Regions from separate parts of the Paraburkholderia sp. EG286B genome, predicted to be linked through region 2. Evidence: predicted binding sites of a transcription regulator. Region 2 holds the regulator's gene; the other holds the start of a gene.
The links. Region 2 encodes HrcA, which represses chaperone genes, less so after heat shock. Its sites were predicted from a motif close to TTAGCACTCNNNNNNNNNGAGTGCTAA; they were not measured.
Positions count from the first base shown of each region.

Region 1: a site for HrcA is predicted at 1,790-1,816, ahead of AB4Y42_RS36040 (co-chaperone GroES). Genes of this name have one in related genera too.

Region 1 is NZ_JBFRCF010000025.1:28,235-31,647, reverse strand. It holds gene AB4Y42_RS36045 (family 2A encapsulin nanocompartment cargo protein cysteine desulfurase) at 1-1,623, shown strand, start outside; gene AB4Y42_RS36040 (co-chaperone GroES) at 1,860-2,150, shown strand; gene groL (chaperonin GroEL) at 2,177-3,413, shown strand, end outside.
Region 2 is NZ_JBFRCF010000015.1:64,540-67,952, forward strand. It holds gene AB4Y42_RS28835 (NAD kinase) at 40-951, opposite strand; gene hrcA (heat-inducible transcriptional repressor HrcA) at 1,213-2,232, shown strand; gene hemH (ferrochelatase) at 2,430-3,413, shown strand, end outside.

The DNA of each region.
Region 1 (3,413 bases), on a different contig from region 2:
CTCGCGCCGCATGCGGCGGCGGCGAACGGGCTGCCCGATAACGCGGTGACGGTCGCGCCGGCGCTGGAGCCGCGCGCGGGCGGCGCGCTGCTTGGCGTGCCGCAGGCTTACGCGGTAGCCGAGCCGTCCGAGCCAGTGCGAGCCACGACGAGCGAGCGTGCGCCGTTCTACTTCACGGAAACGGCGGGCAACGGCTGGCGCGATACGGCGCGCGATATCGAGATGCCGGTGCACGGGCTCGCTTCTCCCGAAGCGTTCGGGTTGCCGGGCGACGATGCGCTGCGTGGCCTGCTGGCGCTCAATCATCGGGACTACGATGCAAACGGCGGCCCCGCGCGATACTTTCTCGACGAACGGGTAGCAGCGCCAGGCGTGAGCCAGGGCGTGCCGTTGAGCGGCGCGCATCCGCCTTTCGATGTCAATGCGGTGCGCCGCGACTTCCCGATCCTCCAGGAGCGCGTGAACGGCAAGCCGTTGGTGTGGTTCGACAACGCCGCGACGACGCACAAGCCGCAGGCCGTGATCGATCGCCTCGCGTACTTCTACGCGCACGAGAACTCGAACATTCACCGCGCGGCGCACACGCTCGCGGCGAGAGCGACCGACGCGTACGAGCATGCGCGCAAGACGGTGCAGCGCTTCATCAATGCATCGTCGCCCGAAGAGATTGTGTTCGTGCGCGGCACGACCGAGGCGATCAACCTGATCGCGAAGACCTGGGGCGTGCAGAACGTGGGCGAGGGCGACGAGATCATCGTCTCGCATCTCGAGCACCACGCGAACATCGTGCCGTGGCAGCAGCTCGCCGCGCTCAAGGGCGCCAGGCTGCGCGTCATTCCGGTCGACGATTCAGGCCAGGTGCTGCTGGACGAGTACCGCAAACTGCTCAACGACCGCACGAAGATCGTCTCGGTCACGCAGGTGTCGAACGCGCTGGGCACGGTCGTGCCGGTGGACGAGATCGTGGAGCTTGCGCATCGTGCGGGCGCGAAGGCGCTGGTCGACGGCGCGCAGTCGATTTCGCACATGCGGGTGGACGTGCAGGCGCTCGATGCGGACTTCTTCGTGTTCTCGGGCCACAAGATCTACGGGCCGACCGGCATCGGCGTGGTGTACGGCAAGCGCGAGGTGCTGGAAAACATGCCGCCATGGCAGGGCGGCGGCAACATGATCCAGGACGTGACGTTCGAGCGGACGGTGTTCCAGCCGCCGCCGTCGCGCTTCGAGGCAGGCACCGGCAATATCGCCGATGCGGTGGGGCTGGGCGCCGCGCTGGACTATGTGAGCCGCGTCGGCATCGAAAACATCGCGCGTTACGAGCATGATCTGCTTGCCTACGCAACGAGCGTGCTCGCGCCGGTGCCGGGCGTGCGCCTCGTGGGCACGGCCCGCGACAAGGCCAGTGTGCTGTCGTTCGTGCTGAAGGGCTATAGCACGGAAGAGGTGGGGCAGGCCCTGAGCCGCGAAGGCATTGCGGTGCGTTCCGGGCATCACTGCGCCCAGCCCATCTTGCGGCGCTTCGGTCTGGAAGCTACCGTGCGGCCCTCGCTCGCGTTCTACAACACGTGCGAAGAAGTCGATGCGCTCGTGTCGGTCATTCGCGGTCTGGCGCCGCGGCAGTAGCACGACCCCGGAGCGGCGTTGCCTGACGCCGCTCCCCTTCTTCTTTTCCTCTCTCCCTTTGCCGTTTTCCACTTCCGCGCGATATCGATAAGCCCGTTCGCTAGATATCGATCTGCCAATCCGTTATTGGAGCGGCGCGCGCCGGCTTTCTATACTCGGTTTTCCATCAGCACTCGCAAGAGGCGAGTGCCAGTTTCACCGCGAATAACCGAGAGATAACTGCAAGGAAGCCACCCATGAGCCTGCGCCCACTGCACGATCGCGTGATCGTCAAACGACTCGACCAGGAAACCCGCACCGCGTCGGGCATCGTCATTCCCGATAGCGCCGCCGAAAAGCCCGACCAGGGCGAAGTGCTGGCCGTGGGGCCGGGCCGCCGCGACAACGATGGCCGTCGCATTGCGCCGGACCTGAGCGTGGGCGACCGCGTGCTGTTCGGCAAATACGCGGGCCAGACCGTGAAGGTTGACGGCAACGAACTCCTCGTGCTGCGCGAAGAAGACATCGTCGCAGTCGTCAATCAATAAGCGAGAACCTGAGAGAGCAAGTCATCATGGCAGCCAAAGACATCGTATTCGGCGATATCGCCCGCACCAAACTCATCGAAGGCGTGAACCTGCTCGCCGACGCCGTCAAGGTCACGCTCGGCCCGAAGGGCCGCAACGTCGTGCTCGAACGCAGCTTCGGCGCGCCCGTCGTGACGAAGGACGGCGTTTCGGTCGCCAAGGAAATCGAACTGGCCGACAAGCTCCAGAATATCGGCGCGCAGGTCGTGAAGGAAGTCGCCTCGAAAACGAGCGACGCAGCGGGCGACGGCACGACGACCGCCACCGTGCTTGCGCAGGCGATCGTGCGCGAAGGGCAGAAGTACGTGGCGGCGGGGCTCAACCCGCTCGACCTGAAGCGCGGCATCGACAAGGCCGTGGTGGCCGCTGTGGAAGAACTCAAGAAGATCAGCAAGCCCACCACGACGAGCAAGGAGATTGCGCAGGTCGCGACGATTTCGGCCAACGGCGAGGAGTCGATTGGTCAGCGTATTGCCGAGGCGATCGATCGCGTAGGCAAGGAAGGCGTGATCACGGTGGAAGACGGCAAGTCGCTCGCCGATGAACTCGACGTCGTGGAGGGCCTGCAGTTCGATCGCGGCTATCTCTCGCCGTACTTCATCAATAACCCGGACAAGCAGGTCGCCGAACTCGACAATCCGTTCATCCTCCTGCACGACAAGAAGATCTCGAACATTCGCGACCTGCTGCCACTGCTCGAACAGGTGGCGAAGGCCGGGCGCCCGCTGCTGCTGATTGCCGAGGATATCGAGGGCGAGGCGCTCGCCACGCTCGTCGTCAACAACATTCGCGGCGTGCTGAAGACGGTGGCCGTGAAAGCGCCCGGCTTCGGCGACCGCCGCAAGGCGCTGCTTGAAGACATCGCGATCCTCACGGGCGGCCAGGTGGTCGCCGAGGAAACGGGCCTCACGCTCGAGAAGGCCACGCTCCAGGAACTGGGCCAGGCCAAGCGCATCGAGGTGGGCAAGGAAAACACCACGGTGATCGACGGCGCGGGCGAAGCGGGCGCCATCGAGGCGCGCGTGAAGCAGATTCGCGTGCAGATCGAGGAAGCGACCTCCGACTACGACCGCGAGAAGCTGCAAGAGCGCGTGGCGAAGCTGGCGGGCGGCGTGGCCGTCATCAAGGTGGGCGGCGCCACCGAGATCGAAGTGAAGGAAAAGAAGGACCGCGTGGACGATGCGCTGCATGCCACGCGCGCGGCCGTGGAGGAGGGCATCGTGC
Region 2 (3,413 bases):
ATGGCAACGGCCGCGCGCGCTTCACGCGAAGACGCGGGGTTAGTCCTCCGGATCGCCCTGCAGCGAAGGGTGCTCGTTCCAGTGCAGCTTCTTGCGCAGCGTGCGGTAGTAGCTGTAGCCGACCGGGTGCAGGAAGGGCACGGTGTGGCGCGAGCGGCGCACCTCGATCACGTCGTTCAGCTCCAGCGCCGTGAACGACTGCATGTCGAAGTTCACGTTGACGTCGCGGCCCGCCACGATCTGGATGCTCACCTTGCAGTCGTCGGGCAGCACGATCGGGCGGTTCGAGAGCGCGTGCGGCGCGATCGGCACGAGCACGATGCCTTGCAGCTGCGGATGCAGGATCGGTCCCTGCGACGAGAGCGCGTAGGCGGTCGAGCCCGTGGGCGTCGCGACGATCAAGCCGTCGGAGCGCTGGTTGTACATGAAGCGGCCATCCACGTTCACGCGCAGTTCGGCCATGCCCGAAAAGCCGCTACGGTTCACGACCACGTCGTTGAAGGCGAGCGCGTGGTAGATCGGGTCGCCGTCGCGCGTGATGCGCGACTCCAGCAGCGAGCGCTCCTCGCGCTCGAACGAGCCCGCGAGCAGTTGCGGCACGACTTCCTGCATCTCGGAGAACGCGATGTCGGTGATGAAGCCGAGCCGCCCGTGGTTGATGCCGATGAGCGGCGTGCGGTAGGGCGCGAGCTGGCGGCCGATGCCGAGCATCGTGCCGTCGCCGCCGAGCACCACGGCCACGTCCGCGCGCGCGCCGATTTCGGCCGGCTGCAGCGCGGGATAGCCTTGCGCGCCGATTTCCTCTGCGGTCTGCGCTTCGAACACGACCTCGAAGCCGCGCTTCGAAATGGTCTGGGCGAGCGCCGTCAGCGGCTCGGCAATGCCTGGCGTATTGCTGCGCCCAACGAGCGCAACCGTCTTGAACTGGCTCTGGATCTTCTGGATCTGCATGCCGGCATTACACCATAGTCAGGTCACGAAAAGAACCTGGCGCCACGCCGGGTGCGGCCCGCCAGGCCTTGCGCGCCGCGCTCTCCAGCCCGAAGCCGGTGACACGGCGATGACAACGCGCCAGGTACTGGGCGATGTGCGGTGCAATCCGCCCGGCGACGGCGGTCGAAACCGGGCCGCCCCGCGCTACGGGCCTGCCCGCCGGGCCCGGCATGGCGGCGTACTCGCGGCCAAAGCGCCATTAGGCTAAAATTTTGAGTCATGCTAGATCCCCGCGCACAAACCCTCCTCAAGACGCTGATCGAGCGCTACATCGCCGAAGGTCAGCCGGTCGGCTCGCGCACGCTGTCGCGCTATTCCGGCCTGGAACTGAGTCCGGCGACGATCCGCAACGTCATGTCGGACCTCGAGGAGCTGGGTCTCGTGTCCAGCCCGCATACCTCGGCCGGGCGTGTGCCCACGCCGCGCGGCTATCGCCTGTTCGTCGACACCATGCTCACCGTCGAGCCCAGCTCCGACGACGACGCGCTCACGCGCGCGGTGAAGACCACGCTGCGCCCCGGCGAACCGCAGAAGGTGGTGGCGGCGGCCGCCAGCGTGCTGTCGAACCTCTCGCAGTTCGCCGGCGTGGTGCTGACGCCCCGGCGCAGCCACGTGTTCAAGCAGATCGAGTTCATGCGCCTGTCCGACAAGCGCATCCTGCTCATCATCGTGACGCCCGAAGGCGACGTGCAGAACCGCATCATGGCGACGCAGCGCGACTTCACGCCTTCCGAGCTCATCGAAGCCTCCAATTACATCAACGCGCACTTCGCGGGCCTGTCGTTCGACGAGGTGCGCCGCCGCCTGCGCGAGGAAATCGACGCGCTGCGCGGCGACATGACCACGCTCATGCACGCGGCCGTGACCGCGAGCACCGAAGAGCCCGAAAGCGGCGATACCCTGCTCATTTCCGGCGAGCGCAACCTGCTCGAAGTGGCCGACCTTTCCTCGGACATGGCGCGCCTGCGCAAGCTCTTCGACGTGTTCGACCAGAAAACCAGTCTCCTGCAGCTGCTCGACGTCTCGAGCCACGCGCAGGGCGTGCAGATTTTCATTGGCGGCGAGTCGCAACTCGTGCCGATCGAGGAAATGAGCGTGGTGACGGCTCCCTACGAGGTGAACGGCAAGATCGTCGGCACCCTCGGCGTGATCGGGCCGACGCGCATGGCTTACAACAGGGTGATTCCGATCGTCGACATCACCGCGCGCCTGCTCTCGCTCACGCTGAGCCAGAACTGAGCGCCGCAGCGGGCATCGGGCACCCCGCGCCTTTCCGACGATCATCCCCGAAAGGCGCGGCGCGCGCCATCGGCCGAATGGCCAACGTGCGGCGAGTCGCTGCGTCGCGGCTGCGGTTTGGCCCGCCAGGACCGCCCGCTATAATGCTTGTTTCATGCAACCGTTGCTGCGCATTCGCGCGGCGCCACTGATCGCCTATGCGTTTCGACCTGGAGCGGCCTTCGCAGTCCGCCGCGGCGCATCGCGTCGCCGTGCTGCTCATCAACCTGGGCACACCGGACGCGCCCACCCCGCGCGCCGTGCGCCGCTATCTCGCGCAGTTTCTTTCCGATCCGCGCGTGGTCGAGATTCCGGCGCCGATCTGGCAGGTCATCCTGCGCGCGCTGATCCTGCCGTTTCGCGGCCGTTCTTCGGCGAAGAAGTACGCGGCGGTCTGGACGCCCGAAGGCTCGCCGCTACGCGTGCACACGCAGAAACAAGCCGACGGCCTGCGCCATCTGCTGCAGATCAACGACTACACGGTCCTCGTCGATTACGCGATGCGCTACGGCACGCCCGACATCCCGGCGATGCTGAACCAGCTCAAGCTGGCGGGCGCGGAACGCATCCTGCTCATGCCGATGTACCCGCAGTACTCGGCGTCGACCACGGCCACGGCGTTCGATGCGGCCTTCGTCGCGCTGCGCCGCATGCGCAATCAGCCGGAAATCCGCACGGTGCGCGGCTATCACGACCATCCGGCGTATATCGCGGCGCTCGCGGCGCAGGTGCACCAGTACTGGCACGCGCACGGCAAACCCAATTTCGCGGCGGGCGACCGGCTCGTGCTGAGTTTTCACGGCGTGCCGAGCCGCACGCTCGATCTGGGCGACCCGTACCACGACCAGTGCCAGCAAACGGCCGCGCTCCTCATGCACGCGCTGGAGCTGACGCCGGTCGAATGCCGGGTGACTTTCCAGTCGCGCTTTGGGCGGGCGCAATGGCTCCAGCCGTACACGGCGCCCACGCTGCGGGAATTGGGCGCCGGCGGCGTGCGGCGGGCGGACGTGTTCTGCCCCGGTTTCACGGCGGACTGCCTGGAAACCATCGAGGAAATCGGCATGGAAGTGCGCGACGAATTCCTGCACGGCGGCGGCAAGGAGTTTCACCGCATTGCGTGCCTGAATGCCTCGCCGGCGTGG